2 regions of the Microbacterium sp. NPDC091382 genome follow, and region 2 is predicted to be linked to the other one. Evidence: predicted binding sites of a transcription regulator. Region 2 holds the regulator's gene; the other holds the start of a gene.
The links. Region 2 encodes HspR, which represses chaperone genes until heat shock. Its sites were predicted from a motif close to AAGTTGAGTCNNNNNGACTCAACTT; they were not measured.
Positions count from the first base shown of each region.

Region 1: a site for HspR is predicted at 3,532-3,556, ahead of ACIQLK_RS05035 (Hsp20/alpha crystallin family protein). Genes of this name have one in related genera too.

Region 1 covers NZ_JBIVUD010000001.1:1,041,123-1,049,141, reverse strand. Annotated here, with positions in the region: gene ACIQLK_RS05050 (SDR family oxidoreductase) at 1-306, opposite strand, end outside; gene ACIQLK_RS05045 (phosphatase PAP2 family protein) at 560-2,353, opposite strand; gene ACIQLK_RS05040 (MarR family winged helix-turn-helix transcriptional regulator) at 2,555-2,983, shown strand; gene ACIQLK_RS05035 (Hsp20/alpha crystallin family protein) at 3,054-3,503, opposite strand; gene ACIQLK_RS05030 (prolyl oligopeptidase family protein) at 3,643-5,694, shown strand; gene ACIQLK_RS05025 (hypothetical protein) at 5,741-7,171, shown strand; gene ACIQLK_RS05020 (organic hydroperoxide resistance protein) at 7,198-7,620, opposite strand; gene ACIQLK_RS05015 (MarR family winged helix-turn-helix transcriptional regulator) at 7,634-8,019, opposite strand, start outside.
Region 2 covers NZ_JBIVUD010000001.1:332,277-340,295, reverse strand. Annotated here, with positions in the region: gene ACIQLK_RS01610 (hypothetical protein) at 1-255, shown strand, start outside; gene ACIQLK_RS01605 (hypothetical protein) at 333-1,316, shown strand; gene ACIQLK_RS01600 (GNAT family N-acetyltransferase) at 1,329-1,880, opposite strand; gene dnaK (molecular chaperone DnaK) at 2,060-3,922, shown strand; gene ACIQLK_RS01590 (nucleotide exchange factor GrpE) at 3,925-4,515, shown strand; gene ACIQLK_RS01585 (DnaJ C-terminal domain-containing protein) at 4,528-5,508, shown strand; gene ACIQLK_RS01580 (heat shock protein transcriptional repressor HspR) at 5,519-5,953, shown strand; gene ACIQLK_RS01575 (hypothetical protein) at 6,230-7,000, opposite strand; gene ACIQLK_RS01570 (hypothetical protein) at 7,114-7,704, opposite strand; gene ACIQLK_RS01565 (glycosyltransferase) at 7,883-8,019, shown strand, end outside.

The sequences.
Region 1 (8,019 bases), 710 kb from region 2:
ATCGATCGAGTAGTCCTCGATCGGTGCGAAATCCGCGATGCCGGCGTTGTTGACGACGATGTCGAGCCGACCGAACTCCTGCTCGGCGACGGCGACGGCCTTCTCCCAGTCGTCGTAGTTCGTGACGTCGAGGTGCACGTAGCGCACGGCATCACCGAGGTCGGCGGCGAGCGCCTGCCCCTCCTCGTCCAGCAGGTCTCCGATGACCACCTGCGCACCCTCCTCGACGAAGAGTCGTGCGTGCTCGGCACCCATGCCTCGCGCGCCTCCGCTGATCAGGGCGACCTTTCCGCTGATTCGTTCCATGGGGAACTCCTTTCGATACACCTAATCTACATCTGTCGATTAGATGTGTCTCCGGCGTAGAGGAGACGCAACGCGGGCTCATCACAAATTGATAACAGGAATCTCTTGCCACCGTTATCTCGTCGTTATACAGTCATTGCACGGTAGATGTTTTGCTGTGGCAGCTACCGACATGTGATTGCAGGACACTCTTGGTGCAAAGGGACAAGGGCCGGCTGGATGCCTCTCCAGCCGGCCCTTACTGCGTGACGCGTCAGACGGTTCCGCTCCGGCGGCGGCGCATCAGCAGCACCACACCGAGGGCGAGGAGGGCCGTTCCCGCGCTTCCCGCGATCCACAGCGGAGCCGACTGGCCGCCCGCCGACGCCAGCTCCCGATCGTCGATCGCGGCGGCCTCGCCATCGGCGACCGTCACCGTGGCCCAGCCGACGAGATCGCCGGACTCATCGACGACGGCGACGCGGTGCGTTCCCCCTTCGAGGTCGGCCGGGAGCGCGAAGGTCGCCGAACCTGCGGCATCCGCCGTCACCTGTCCGAGCGCGGTCGGGGTCGAGTAGATGAACCCGTAGTACTGCTGCCCGGCCGTCAGACCCGAGACCACGATGCGGTCGCCGCGGACGGATGCCTGGATCTTTCCCTGCGCTGCAGCGGGGAGGTCGTCACCGTTGGCGACGGGTGCACCCGGTGCGCCCCCCGTCGACGGGAGCGTGGGCTGGGGAGCCGGAGTCGGCTCCGGAGCCGGAGTGGGCTCGGGGTCGGGAGTCGGCTCAGGGTTCGGAGTCGGCTCCGGGTCGGGCGTGGGCTCGGGGTCCGGAGTGGGTTCGGGGTCGGGCGTGGGCGCGCCGATCACGACGGACCCGTCCTCGCGGACGGTGACCTTCGCGGCCATGGCGGCCGCGAGGTTCATGCGCTGCCAGCTCTCCTGCTCCCCCACGTCCAGCGGGTTGCCGGAGTCCGTCGCCGTCACGGCGAGCACCTGACGGCGCTGCTGGGGCGTCAGTTCGGGGTGAGCCGAGACGAGCAGCTCCTCCGCGCCCGCAGGCACGACGACGGGAACGCCCTTCGGGCCGGTGGCGGGGAACCCGTAGCCCAGGTGCTCCTGGTAGTACGCGAGCGCCTTGTCCGTCGTCAGGTACGGGACGTCCTTCTCGATGCAGTTCTCGAGGGTGTCGCCGCAGCCGCGCTCGAGGACACCGCGGAGCTCGGCGGCGGCCTCGTCCACGAGCTTGCGCATAGAGGGATCGGCGAGCCGGAGTGCGATGATCTTCTGGCCCATCATGCGGCCGCTGATGACGTCGAGCGGATAGTGAGCCGCCATCACGATGCGGTTGTTGCCGGCCTCGGCCGTGCGCGCGAGGATCTGCGGCGCGAGCTCGGGCAGCATCTCGGCGAGCGCCGTGCCCTGCCAGTACGCCTGGGACGTGTGCCCCGACGGGAACGACCCGCTCTTGGAGCCCCACGCGTCGCCGCCTTCCTTGTCCCGGTAGACGAGGTCCTTCGTGGTGTCGAGCCGCAGATAGGGACGCTTGTAGTCGAAGTAGTTCTTCGGCGGGTTGCTCGACGAGGTCGACCCGAGCTTGCCGCCTTCCTTGTTCAGGAGCCACGTCAGCTTCGGCAGCTCGCCGTCGGCGACGGCGCCGGCGTAGATCGCCCCGAGCTTCTCGCCGAAGGCGTCGCCCATGCTGACGGACATGTCCTGGTACTGGTCGACGATGGCGCGCTCCACCTGAGCATCGGATGCGGTGAGGTTGATCTCGCTCGTCAGCTCGTCGTTGTAATCCATGACGGCTGCGTTGCCGCCCTCGCCGCGATCCGTGCGGAGATCCTCGAAGACGTCCATCATCTGCACCGACCAGTTGTCGGCGCTGGGTGCCTTCGAGTCGCCGGTCGACGCGGTGGCGTCCGACGCGTAGGTCGCGGTCATCTGCTCCTCGGTGAAGCCGGCGGCCGCGAAAGCGGGCCCGGCCGTCAGGGTGCAGGCGACGAGGACTCCGAGTCCGCCGATCGCCATACGGGCACGAGTGCCTCGTCGTCTTGTCTGTGTCATCACGCTCACGGGCGCGCCTCACTTCCATTGGTTGCGGGAGTCGTCGCAGACTATCGATGACGAGGATATTTGTCAGGACATAGCGACAACCAGGTCCATGAGAATGCTCTCCTGAAGGGGGAAACACCGCGTGACGTGCGGGTGACCGCAAGGCGACCGATCGCGCTCGTCGTGGAGGCACGCGGCGATACAGTGGACGCCATGACCGACCGACGCCTCGCCATCGCCGCATGGGAGAGCCTCTTCCGCGCGCAGCACGAGGTCATGGCCGAGATCTCGCAGGACTTCGACGACGACGAGCTCTCGAGCGCCGAATACGACGTCCTCCTCACGGTGACCCGGTGCGACGAGCACACCGCGCGCCTGCGCGACGTGACCGCCAACATGCTGATCAGCCAGCCCAGCGTCTCGCGCCTGGTCGATCGGATGGTCGCGCGCGGCCTCGTCTCGAAGTGCCCCGACCCGCAGGACGGACGCGGCGCGATCCTGCGCGCGACGGACAAGGGCGCCTCGACGTTCCGGCGCGTCGCGACCATCCACGGGCGCACGATCGCCGAGCGGATGTCGGTGCTCACCGACGACGAACTCTCGCAGCTCGAACAGCTCACCGCCCGGCTGCGCGGGTTCTGACCGCAGACGAATCGCCCCGCATCCGGCACGGGATGCAGGGCGATTCGTCACTGCGGGACCGGCGATCCGGTCACTGGTCGATCGGCTGCGGCTCGCTCTCGCGGGTGGCGATCGTCGGGGCCGAACCCTCGGCGACGACCTCGACCTTGCGCGGCTTGGCCTTCTCGCTCACCGGGATGGTGACGGTCAAGACGCCGTTGTTGTAGGTCGCGGTGATCGCCTCGGTGTCAATTCCCTGGCCGAGGTTGAGCTGGCGGAGGAAGCTCGCGGTCTCGCGCTCGCGCGTGATCCACTTCACTCCGTCGGCCGCCCCCACGGTGCGCTCAGCGCGGATGGTGAGCAGCTGGCCGTCGACGTCGATGTCGACCGAGCCCGGGTCGATGCCCGGAAGGTCGGCGTTGAGGACGTAGTGGTCGCCGTCGCGGTACAGATCCATCGGCATCCGTCGCGGGCCGCGGCGCGTGTCGAAGAGGGTCGACGCGATGCGGTCGAGGTCACGGAACGGGTCGTAGGTCGCCATGATTCTCTCCTTCGGTGATGTGGTCTCAAAGTTGAGCCTCGGCGGCTCAAGTACGTTCAGATTAGCACTCTCGATATGCGAGTGCCAACGGTTCTCGCACGGCGAACGCACCCCGCGGACCGCCCCGTAGGCTGGCGGCATGAGCGCCCCTGAGATCGCCCCCGAGCCCGCCGATCCCTTCCTCTGGCTGGAGGTCATCGACGGATCCGAGGCCCGCGCGTGGGCCGCCGAGCAGACGGCCGAGACCGAATCGGCCTTCGCCGGAAACGCCCGGACGTCGCTCGAGAGCCGGCTGACCGGCATCCTGCAGGACCCCGATCGGCTCGTCGTCCCGAGTCGGCACGGCGATCTCATGTACGACCTGTGGCGGGATGCCGAGAACCCCCGCGGCCTGTGGCGTCGCACCTTGCGCGCCTCGTTCACGGCGGGTACCCCGGCCTGGGAGGTCCTGCTCGACATCGATGCTCTCGGCCGCGAGGAGGGCACGGCTTGGGCGTTCGCGGGCGCGGCCCACGGTCCGGCAGGCAGCGGCCGGGCCCTCGTGCGGCTGAGCCCCGACGGCGGCGACGCCTCCGTCGTGCGCGAATTCGACCTCGAGACGCGTCGCTTCGTCGACGACACCCCGTTCGCTCTCGACGCCGAGAAGACGATGATCGCGTGGATCGACCGCGACACCCTGCTCGTCGCGACCGCCCTGCACGGCGGCGGCGTCACCGACTCGGGCTACCCGATCAATGCCCGCGCATGGCGCCGCGGCGAGTCGCTCGAGGACGCGCCGCCCATCGTCACGGGTGTCGCGTCGGACGTCGGCGTGTTCGCGCACGTCGACCACACCGGCGGCACGGCGACCCCGATGGTGATCATCGCCCACGACTTCTTCCACTCGGAGGCCTGGGTGTGGGACGGCGGCGAACCGCGCCTCATCGCCGTGCCTCAGGACGCGAACGTCGACGTGCACGGCGAGATCGTCACCGTCCGCACGACGACACCGTGGCAGATCGGCGACACGACGCATCCCGCCGGCACCCTGCTGATCGGACCTCTCGACACCGTCACAGAGGGGGATGGCTCGGACCTTCGCGTCGCGTTCGCCCCGACCGACACCGCCGTCCTCGAGACGTGGACCTGGACGCGGAACCGGCTCGTCCTGACGGTGCTCGACCGGGTGCAGAGCCGGCTCGTGTCGCTGGACCCCGACACACTCGTCGGGAGCGACATCGACCTGGGAATGGGCGACGCCGACCTCTTCAGCGCGAACATCGCGACCGCCGACGACGACGAGGACGACGAGCTGTGGGTGGTCGCGCGCGGCTTCCTCACGCCGCCGACCCTGCTCGTCCTCGAGCCGGGTGCGGAACCGCGTGTCGTCGATCGCAGTCGCGCCACCTTCGATGCGTCCGGCCTCGTGGCCGAGCAGCACTGGGCGACGTCGGCCGACGGCACCCGCGTGCCGTACTTCGAGGTCGGTCCGCGCGAGCGCTCGGGCGCCCTTCCCGTGCTCATGAACGGCTACGGCGGGTTCGAGCACGCGCTGACGCCCGAGTATCCGACGATCGTCGGTCCCGCCTGGCTCGAGCAGGGTCGTGTCTACGTCGTCGCGAACATCCGCGGCGGCGGCGAGTTCGGTCCCGAATGGCACCTCGCCGCCCTGCGCGAGAACCGCCATCGCGCCTACGAGGACTTCGCCGCCGTCGCACGTGACCTCGTCCGCCGCGGCGTCTCGACCTCCGACCGGATCGCCTGCCACGGCCGCAGCAATGGTGGCCTGCTCGTCGGCAACATGCTGACCCAGTATCCCGACGACTTCGGGGCGATCGTCTGCGGCGTGCCTCTTCTCGACATGAGGCGGTACACGCGGCTGTCGGCCGGTGCCAGTTGGATCGCGGAGTACGGCGACCCCGACGACCCGGCCGAGTGGGAGTTCGTGAAGACCTTCTCGCCGTATCACCTCATCGAGCCCGGGCGGCGGTACCCGGCATCCCTCATCTACGCGGCCGCGAGCGACGACCGGGTCGGCCCCGTGCAGGCGCGCAAGATGGCGGCGCGGTTGGCGGACGAGACGGATGCCGAAGTGCACTACCTCGAGCCGATCGAGGGCGGTCACTCCGGAGCGATCGACGCGGCCTCCACCGCGGCGCTGCACGCGACGATCCACGCGTTCCTCGACCGCACGGTGGCGCGCGCCGACTGAGACAGCGCCGGCCCGCCCTCTACGCTGGGGGCGGGAGGTCCACCGCATGAGCACCATCGGGGCCGCCGAGGATGACCTCGCGGCGACGCTGTCGGCCGTCGCCGATCGCGTCCGCGTCGACGATGCGGCGGCGGAGCGGATCCGCGCGAACCTCCCGACGCTGCTCGCGGCGCTGGCCCGACGCGGAACGGCCGCGGATGAGCTCGACCTCGTGACGGCGGCGGTCGTCGCGGCGAACGGACGCTCGCTCGACCTCAAGGTGCACGGCGAGCAGCGTGCCGCGAACTCCGCCCGGACGAGTTCGCGATTCGCCCTCGGCGCCGCCTGCTACGCCGACAGGTACGCCGGGAACCTGGCCGGCCTCCGCGACGAGATCCCCGCCCTGCGCGACCTGGGTGCGAGCGTGCTCCACGTGCAATCCCCGTTCGCCCGTCGCGAGGACGGCACCGTCGACCTGCGGCGCGGCGACCCGGGCCTCGGTTCGATCGACCGCCTGTCGGACCTGGCGGCCCAGCTCCGACTGTCGGGCATCTCGCTCGCGGTCGACGTCCCCGCGCGCGACGATCTGGCGGGGCTGATCGACGACCTGCTCTTCCTCGCCGGGCGCGGCGTCGAGGTCTTCCTCCTCCCGCATCGTGACGCGGTGGACGTCATCGCCGCCGTGCTGGCGATCGGTGCACCGGGGGTCGATGTGCTCCCGGCATCCCCCGGTTCCGCTCCGCTGTGGCACGCCCTCGCCACCGGCGACGCCGCGCCCCTGCAGCGTGCTCTCGAGGCGCGCGCCGGCAGCATCGATGTGGCCGCCGTGCGGGACGCGGATGCCGTCGTGTGGCAGACGGATGCCGCCGAGCTCACCGCTCGCTACACGGACGGCTCGTCGTTCGGCCGCGGCCTGCCGACGGCCGGCGGCGTGGCCGGGACGACCGCATCCCTCGCCGGGGTCGAGGCCGGCGATCCGCTCGGCGAGGCGCGCGTCGTCCTCGCGCACGCGCTCGCACTGAGCGTGCCGGGCCTTCCCATGCTGTGGCTGGGCGACGAGGTCGGGCAGCTGAACGACCCCACGTTCCGCGACGATCCGGAGCGTCAAGACGACCCGCGCTGGACGCACCGCGGTCAGAAGCCGCGCGACCGCTACGCGCAGAGGACGGATGCCGCCACCTCGGCCGGCCGCATCCACCGCGACCTCACCAAGCTCATCGCCGTCCGGCACACGACGCCCGAGTTCGACGGGACGCGCCTGATCGGTTTCGGCGTGCCCGCGGCATCCGTCGTCGGGTATCAGCGTCCCGGAGACGACACCGTCGTGCTCGTGCTCGCGAACGTGTCGTCCGAGCCGGCGCACGTCCCTGCGGAGACGCTGTCAGGATTCGCCCCGACGGCACTCGATCTGATCGAGGGCGTGGAGCTCGGAATCGACGAAGGGCTCACGCTGCCCGCCTGCGGTTTCCGCTGGCTGCGCGTGAGCCCTGTCGTCTGAGTGCGGCCCTCTGAGACCGGCCGAGGTCAGTCCTCGACGACCGTGACCGTGACCTCGATGTTGCCGCGCGTGGCGTTCGAGTAGGGGCACACCTGGTGTGCGGCGTCGGCGAGAGCCTGCGCCTGGTCGTGCGGCAGGTTCGGGATGACGACCTCGAGCTGCACGGCGAGACCGAAGCCGCCCTCGCCGTTGGCGCCGATGCTGACGCGCGAGCCGACGCTGGTGTCCTCGAGGGTCACCTTCTGAGCGCGGGCGACGGACTGCAGGGCGCTGTGGAAGCACGCGGCGTAGCCGGCGGCGAAGAACACCTCGGGGTTCGGAGCGCCACCGGCGCCGCCCATCTCCTTGGGGACGCGGACGTCGGTGTCGACGAGGCCGTCCAGGGAGCGGACGTGGCCGTTGCGGCCGCCTCCGGTCGCGAGTGCTTCTGCGGTGTAGAGAGCTTCCATGATGTCCTTCGGGTCAGGAGGCGATCGCCTCGTCGGTGGTACGCATGACGCGGTTCAGGTCGTGGACCACGTCGAGCAGCATCCGCGCCTTCTCTTCGTCCAGTCCGGTGCAGCGCGCGATCTCCGCGCCGACGACGGAGAGCTCCGAGCGGAGCGCACGGCCGTCGTCCGTCAGCGAGACCTCGACGACACGGTCGTCGTGAGGGCTGCGCGAACGGGAGACGATGCCGCGCGCTTCGAGGCGGCGGATGAGCGGCGACAGTGTGCCCGAGTCGAGGAAGAGCTCTGCGCCCAACTCCTTGACCGACCGGGGCTCCTGATCGCCGAGAGCGACGATGACGAGGTACTGCGGGTACGTCAGCTTCCACGGCGCGAGCACGCGCCGATACGCCTGCCCGA
Region 2 (8,019 bases):
ACCGGCCTGGACCTCGAGCTCGCCGCCGCCGGCAACACCGAGGTCGTCCGCGCCAAGCTCAAGACGATCGCGGCCCTCGGCCTGAACGAGTCGATCGACGACATCCTCATCACGCTGTCGTCCCAGTACCACATCATCCGTCCGCTGGCCGCGGCCCCCGAGGTCTTCATCTACATCGCCCTCGACAAGGCACGCGGCAACCTCGCCCTCGCCCGTCTGTCGACCCGCGAGGTCGAGAAGCAGCTCGAGCTGTGATCGACCGCGACGGCGGACCCCTCAGGTCCGCCGTCGCACCGCCCGAACCGTCGCACCGGCCCACACGAGGAGACGAGATGACCACTGACCCGCAGACCGCGGCCGAATGGCGCGCCGACCCCCTGGGGATCGCCGCCTACCGCTGGTGGGACGGCTCCGGCTGGACCGGCTACACCTCCGACACGGATGCCGGGGCTCCGGCAGCCGTCGACCCCGCCGCCCGTGCGGGTGTGCAGCGCGAGGTGCACGTCTCGGCGCCGGCAGCGACTCCCGTGGCCGCCGAGCAGCCGGCCGCGGCCTTCGTCGCTCCGGGCTACGTCGCTCCGCCCTCCGCCGCGGAGACCGCGGCTCCCACGATCGGCGGGCCGACCCGCGGGCCGTGGCCGGCATCCCTCCCCGACACGCCGATCCGCCGGGCGACGACCCTCGAAGAGGCGGCGGCCGGTCTCGGCGCGATGCCCGAGGGCGTCGCCGACGACATCGACTGGTCCCGCCTCGCCCTGCGCCTGCGGACCGCGATCGAGGGCGGCGAAGGCGACCTCATCGAGGTGCGCGCGGGCGATCTGCCGCCCCTCGTGCTCGACGTGGCGCAGCACGCCTACTGGTGGGACCACCCGCTCGCCGACGTGCCCGGCCGGGTCACGTCCATGACGATCCTCGACCTCGACCGCGAGGCGCACCTGGTCGCCGAGCCCGGGCGCGATCTCGACCCGCTGCTGTGGGCCGTCGCCCACGCGTCGTTCGAGGCATCCGCTGCACCGTGGATGCGGGCGGGCGACCGCTACCGCCTGCACCGGTGGCCCAACCTGACCACGTTGCCGCACCAGCCGCATCACCTGCGGGCGATCTCGCTGCTCGGTCAGGCGGCGCTCACCGAGGACGAGTTCTCGCGGGTCGCCGACCTCGACGCCCATGAGGCTCGCCGACTGCTCACGACCTTCAGCCTGATGGGGCTGTTGCGGGTGAGCGCGGCCGAGGGACGCTCGGTCTTCGTCTCGAAGCCGAAGCCCGCCGGCGGCGGCCTGCTCGGCCGGCTCGCGAAGTTCTTCGGCGCGCGCTGATCCGCGCCGCGCTCAGCCGTCGGTCGGGACGTCCCAGACCACAGGCGTGACGGTGCCGTCGCGCCAGTCGCGGCGCAAGATGCTGTAGGCGACAGATGCCAGGAGTCGCCCGTCGTCTGCGGGCCAGCCCTCGCGGTAGTAGGCCTCCTGCACCCAGCCGCAGCGGACGAACACCCGCCGCATCGCGAGGTTGTCCTCCCGCGTCTGCCCTTCGAATCGGTTGACCTCGGGCATCGTCGTGAAGACGTGGTCGGTCGCCGCCCGCAGAACGTCCGCCGCGAGCCCGTGGCCGCGGTGCGCCGCGTCCAGTCGCAGGTCGAACAGGGGAGCGCCGTCGCTCAGGTCTTCCAGGCGGAAGAATCCGATCCGCCCGTGCTCGTCGGAGTCGATCCAGAACGACGCGTGATCCTCGTCGGCGTACGCGCCGTCGTCGATGGCCTCGGCGATCTGCTCCGCCGTGGGATCGGTCCGCACGTGGAACGGGAACGACTGCGACGTCATGAACGAGACCAGCGCCTCGCGGTCGGCGCCGGTGGGATCGAGCGGGGTCAGGCGGATCGGCATCCGTCCACGCTAACGACTGCTTGGGGCGGCGCCGAGTCTGCAAACTTGATATGAGTCGGCTCAAGTTGGTTTGACCCGCGGCGGGTGTCGGAGTAGCGTTGAGTCATCGCGGCTCAGGTTGTGGCCAGGGCCGCCGAGAGACTTCAGATCTACGCAATCGCCACACGAAGGAGAATCACATGGCACGTGCAGTGGGAATCGACCTCGGAACGACCAACTCGGTCGTCGCCGTCCTCGAAGGTGGCGAGCCGAAGGTCATCGCCAACGCCGAGGGCCTCCGCACGACCCCCTCGGTCGTCGCGTTCACGAAGGACGGCGAGGTGCTCGTCGGCGAGACCGCCAAGCGCCAGGCCGTCACCAACGTCGACCGCACCCTGACGTCGGTCAAGCGCCACATGGGCACCGACTGGAAGACCCAGGCGATCGACGGTAAGAACTACACGCCGCAGGAGATCTCGGCCCGCATCCTCCAGAAGCTCAAGCGCGACGCCGAGCAGTACCTGGGCGACACGGTGACGGACGCCGTCATCACCGTTCCCGCCTACTTCAACGACGCCGAGCGTCAGGCCACGAAGGAGGCCGGTGAGATCGCGGGCCTCAACGTTCTCCGCATCATCAACGAGCCCACCGCCGCCGCCCTCGCGTACGGCCTCGACAAGGGCAAGGAGGACGAGCTCATCCTCGTCTTCGACCTCGGTGGTGGAACCTTCGACGTCTCCCTCCTCGAGGTGGGCAAGGACGACGACTTCTCGACCATCCAGGTGCGCTCGACCGCCGGTGACAACCGCCTCGGTGGCGACGACTGGGACCAGCGCATCGTCGACTACCTCATCAAGCAGTTCAAGGACACGAGCGGCGTCGACGTCTCGAGCGACAAGATCGCGCTGCAGCGCCTCAAGGAGGCGGCTGAGCAGGCGAAGAAGGAGCTCTCCAGCTCGCAGTCGACCTCGATCAACCTGCCGTACCTCTCGCTGACCGACTCCGGCCCCGTCTCGCTCTCCGAGACGCTCAGCCGCGCGAAGTTCGAGGACCTCACCAAGGACCTGCTCGACCGCACCAAGAAGCCCTTCGAGGACGTCATCCGCGAAGCCGGCATCAAGGTCGCCGACATCGACCATGTCGTGCTCGTCGGTGGGTCGACGCGTATGCCCGCCGTGAGCGAGCTCGTCAAGAAGGAAGCCGGCAAGGAGCCCAACAAGGGCGTCAACCCGGACGAGGTCGTCGCCGTCGGCGCCGCCCTGCAGGCAGGTGTCCTCAAGGGTGAGCGCAAGGACGTGCTGCTCATCGACGTCACCCCCCTGAGCCTCGGCATCGAGACCAAGGGCGGCATCATGACCAAGCTCATCGAGCGCAACACGGCCATCCCGACCAAGCGCAGCGAGACCTTCACGACCGCCGACGACAACCAGCCGTCGGTCGCCATCCAGGTCTTCCAGGGCGAGCGCGACTTCACCCGCGACAACAAGCCGCTCGGCACGTTCGAGCTCACCGGCATCGCACCGGCTCCCCGCGGCATCCCCCAGATCGAGGTCACCTTCGACATCGACGCGAACGGCATCGTCCACGTGTCGGCGAAGGACAAGGGCACCGGCAAGGAGCAGTCGATGACGATCACCGGAGGCTCGTCGCTGCCGAAGGACGACATCGAGCGGATGGTGCGCGAGGCCGAGGAGCACGCCGCCGAGGACAAGAAGCGCCGCGAGGCCGCGGAGGTCCGCAACCAGGCCGAGACGCTCTCGTACTCGATCGAGAAGCTCCTCACCGAGAACGCCGACAAGCTGCCCGAGGACGTGAAGACCGAGGTCCAGGCCGACGTCGACGCGCTCAAGACGGCGCTCGCGGGCGACAACGACGACACCGTCAAGGACGCCTACGACAAGCTGAACGCGTCGCAGACCAAGATCGGCGAGGCGATCTACGCCGCGAGCCAGGCCGACGCCGCACAGGCGGGGGCCGATGCTCCGGCCGGCGAGCAGGCGGCATCCTCCGATGAGGACGTCGTGGACGCCGAGGTCGTCGACGACGAGGACGAGAAGAAGTAAGCATGGCGGACAAGGACTTCGAGAAGCCGGACGAGGGCGACGACGTCGCCGCGACCCCGGCCGAGGAGTCGGTGGAGCCCGCCGGGGATGCCGACACGGAGCCGGAAGCGCTCACGGTCGACGACATCCTCGGCGCGGCCCAGTCCGACGAGGCCGCCGTCGCCGACGCGCCGGAGGAGGAGCACGACCTGCTCCTCGATCTGAAGCGCGTGCAGGCGGAGTACGCCAACTACCGCCGGCGCACCGAGGAGCAGCGCGAGGTGGAGATCGCGCGCGCCAAGGGCGCCGTCGCCAAGGGGATGCTCCCCGTGCTCGACGACCTCGACCGTGCCGAGAAGCACGGCGACCTCGCCGAGGGCAGCGCGCTCGCCGCGATCGCCGAGAAGATGCGGGCCGTCGTGGCCCGCCTGGGAGTGGAGCGCTACGGCGCGGCGGGCGACACGTTCGACCCGCAGCAGCACGAGGCGATCTTCCAGGCGCCCACGCCCGGCACGACCGAGCCGACGATCCTCGAGGTCGTCGAGGTCGGTTACCGCCTCGGGGACCTCGAGCTGCGTCCGGCGAAGGTCGTGGTCGCCGTTCCGGCCGAGTAAGGGAGCGCGCCCATGGCCAGTCAGGATTGGTTCGACAAGGACTTCTACAAGGTGCTCGGGGTGTCCAAGGACGTCTCGGACGCCGACCTGAAGAAGACGTACCGCAAGCTGGCGCGCACCTATCACCCCGACTCGAACGCGGGAGACGCCGCGGCCGAGGCGAAGTTCAAAGAGGTCAGCGAGGCGTACTCGGTGCTCAGCGACAAGGAGCAGCGCGCCGAGTACGACCAGCTGCGCGCCATGGGGTCGGGGAGCGCTCGCTTCCAGCCCGGGGCGAGCGGCGGCTTCGAGGACGTGTTCAGCCGGTTCCAGCCCGGCGGCACCAGCCAGCAGGCGGACTTCGACGACCTCTTCGCGATGTTCGGCCAGCAGGGCGGTGGCCGCTTCGGCTCCGGTCGCTTCGGGCAGTCGAGCGGCGGCTTCCGCGGCTTCGGCGGCCCGCAGCGCGGTGCCGACGTCACCGCCCGCACGACGCTCGACTTCACGACCGCTGTGAAGGGCGACACCATCACGCTCCAGGGCGAGGACGGCAAGCCCATCAAGGTCAAGATCCCCGCGGGGGTCTCGGACGGTCAGAAGATCAAGCTGCGCGGCCGGGGCCGTCCCTCGCCGGACGGCGGGGAGGCGGGCGACATCGTCCTCACGGTCGGCGTGCGCCCGCATCCCGTCTTCACGCGCGAAGGGCTGAACCTCCGCATCCATGTTCCCGTCACGTTCACCGAGGCGGCGCTGGGCGCGACGATCGAGGTGCCGACGCTCGGCGGAGACACTGTCAAGCTGCGCGTCGCGCCGGGGACGCCGTCGGGACGTGTGCTGCGCGTCAAGGGCCGCGGGGTTCAGACGGCGAAGGGCACCGGCGATCTGCTCGCCGAGGTCCAGGTCGCCGTTCCGACGCACCTGGACGGTCCCGCGCGCGAAGCGCTGGAGCGCTTCCACGAGCTGGAACCCAAGGAGAATCCCCGCGCCGACCTGATGTCCAAGGCGCGCGAGTGAGGTGAGACGCATGGCGAACGAGCAGGTCGACGAGGACGCCCCGATCCTGGCGATCGCGGTGGCCGCAGAGCTCGCCGGCATGCACCCGCAGACGCTGCGTCAGTACGATCGACTGGGACTCGTGGTACCGGCGCGCACCCGTGGCGGGTCGCGCCGGTACTCCCTCCGGCACGTCGCGCAACTGCGCGAGGTCGCGCAGATGTCGGCCGACGGCGTGAGCCTGCCGGCCATCTCGCGCATCATCGAGCTCGAGAACCAGGTGCGGATGCTGCGCCGCGAGGTCACGGGACTGCAGGGTCGCCTGCGCGACGAGGTCGCCGCCCGCCGCGGTGCCCGCGTGTTCGCAGCCGGCGCGACCGGCTCGGTCGTCACGCTCCGCCAGGGCACGCGCGTGCGCCGCGCGACAGACGTCGTGCTGTACCGCCCGCACCCGCCCACCGACTGACCCGCCGCGCGACGGCGCGTCGCCGAGCCGTCTCACATGGTCGCCTGACGGCGTCGAAAGCGACCATCTGCGACGGCTCGGGCGTTCTGCCCGGGCTTCTGCCCGCGGGGTCGACGGTGGTGACTGTCCACAGATCGGGTGACGGGGCGGGGCGTGAGCGGTCAACCGCACGACGGTGTACGGATGCCGACTGTTCTTCCCCCGGATCTTCCCGACCATTTCCCCGTCTCGCGGGCGCTCGACGCCGGCGTGACGCGCCGCCGATTGCGGCATCCGTCACTGGCCGCACCGTTCTACGGCGTCCGTTCGCGCGAGCAATCGAGCGACGTGACGGGGCTCGCACGCGGGTACCTGACCAAGCTGCGGGCCGGGGAGTATTTCTCTCACGCAACGGCGCTCGTTCTCGCGGGTGGTTGGTGTCCTGACCGACTCCGAGCCGCTCTCGATGTGACCGCGATCCCCCCGACGGTACGGGCTCGCGGGGTAGGCGTCCGCGGGCACCAATCGCAGGTGGCTCGCCTCCGGCTGGTCGACGGGATGCCTGTGGCCGAGCCGGCCGCTGCGTGGTGCCAGGCGGCATCCCTTCTCACCGACCGGGAACTCGTGGTCGCAGCGGACTCCCTTCTCCGCAGGCACGATCCCGTGCTCACCGTCGATGCTCTCGAGGCGGAGGTCGACAGCCGAGTCGGGTCTCGCGGTGTGCGTCGCCTCCGACGTGCGCTCGCGCTCGCCGAGCCGCGCACGGATTCGGTCGCCGAGACGCTCCTCCGACTGGACGCGCGAGAGGCCGGACTCCCGCGCTTCGAAGTGAACGCCGCGATTCGGGACGCGCGCGGCCGGTTCCTGGCCGTCGGCGATCTCGTCCACGCGCCGACGAGAGTCCTCCTCGAGTACGACGGGCAACAGCATCGCCTGGATGACCGCCAGTACGCCCGCGACGTCGACCGCCTCGACGACCTCGCCGCCGCCGGCTGGCGTGTGACGGGTGAACCGCTCGCATCGCGGTCCCGCCCGCCGAGCCGTTCTGGAACGCGTGCGCAGCACCATGCTCCAGCGGGGCTGGCGCGTCGAGACGGCCCAGATGGTCAGTCCGCGGCGGCGAGAATGACCATCTGCGACGGCTCAACGGTACGAGGCGACCGGCAAGCGGATGCCGGGCGTCAGGCGGGGTCGATGCGGAGGGTGCCGGGGCCTTCGCCGACGGTCAGGTCGGTCACGAGGCGGAGCGACCGTGCCAGCGCGTCGACGGCGGGGATGACGGTGCCGAACCGCTCGCGGTCGGAGATGACGGCGGTGAGGGTCACGAGGTGCGTGCCGGTGTCCCAGGTGTACGAGGCGAACGGCGTCTGGCGAGGGTTCGGGGGCAGGGGCATCTCGAGCTTCTCGCCGACGCCGAGCGGCGACCCGGTGAACGCGACGGTGTCGTCGTACTCGATCGGCATGCTGGCGCGCATCGTCCGCAGCTGCGGGGTGAGCTCCTGAACCTGGGCCATCGCGACGAGCAGCTCGGGGTCGTCCTTCCACACCCATGCGAGCAGACGTCCGTCGGCGCGGCGCATCAACGCGGGGATCGCCTGACTCATCGCCCACGCGGCGACCCTGCTGCCGGGCTGCTCGCGACCGAACGCGGCGTTCGCCTGGGCGAGCAGCATCCCGATCGCCTTCTTGCGGGCGCGGCGTCCGCGGAACCCGAACGAGCCGGTGATCGGTACCCACTGCGCGGGGTCGGCCTGGGCGGAGATGCGGGTCATGCCGACAAGCGTAGGGGCGACGCCTCCGACGGCCCTGAGCCCGGGGCGCGCCGACCTCCCAGCGGGTCGCGAACGGCACCCGGGCTAGAATCGAGCCCCGGCGCCCCGCACATCCCTGCGCCCCACCGGCGAGAGCCCCCTCGCCTCCGACGCACAGATTGGCCCGTACCCCGTGACCATGACGCCCCCGGACAGTCCCGCCTCCGAGCGCCGCCCCCTGACCATCATGATCGCGGCCGACACGTTCGCGCCCGACGTCAACGGTGGAGCGCGCTTCACCGAGCGCCTCGCCGCCGGCCTCGCCGAGCGCGGCCA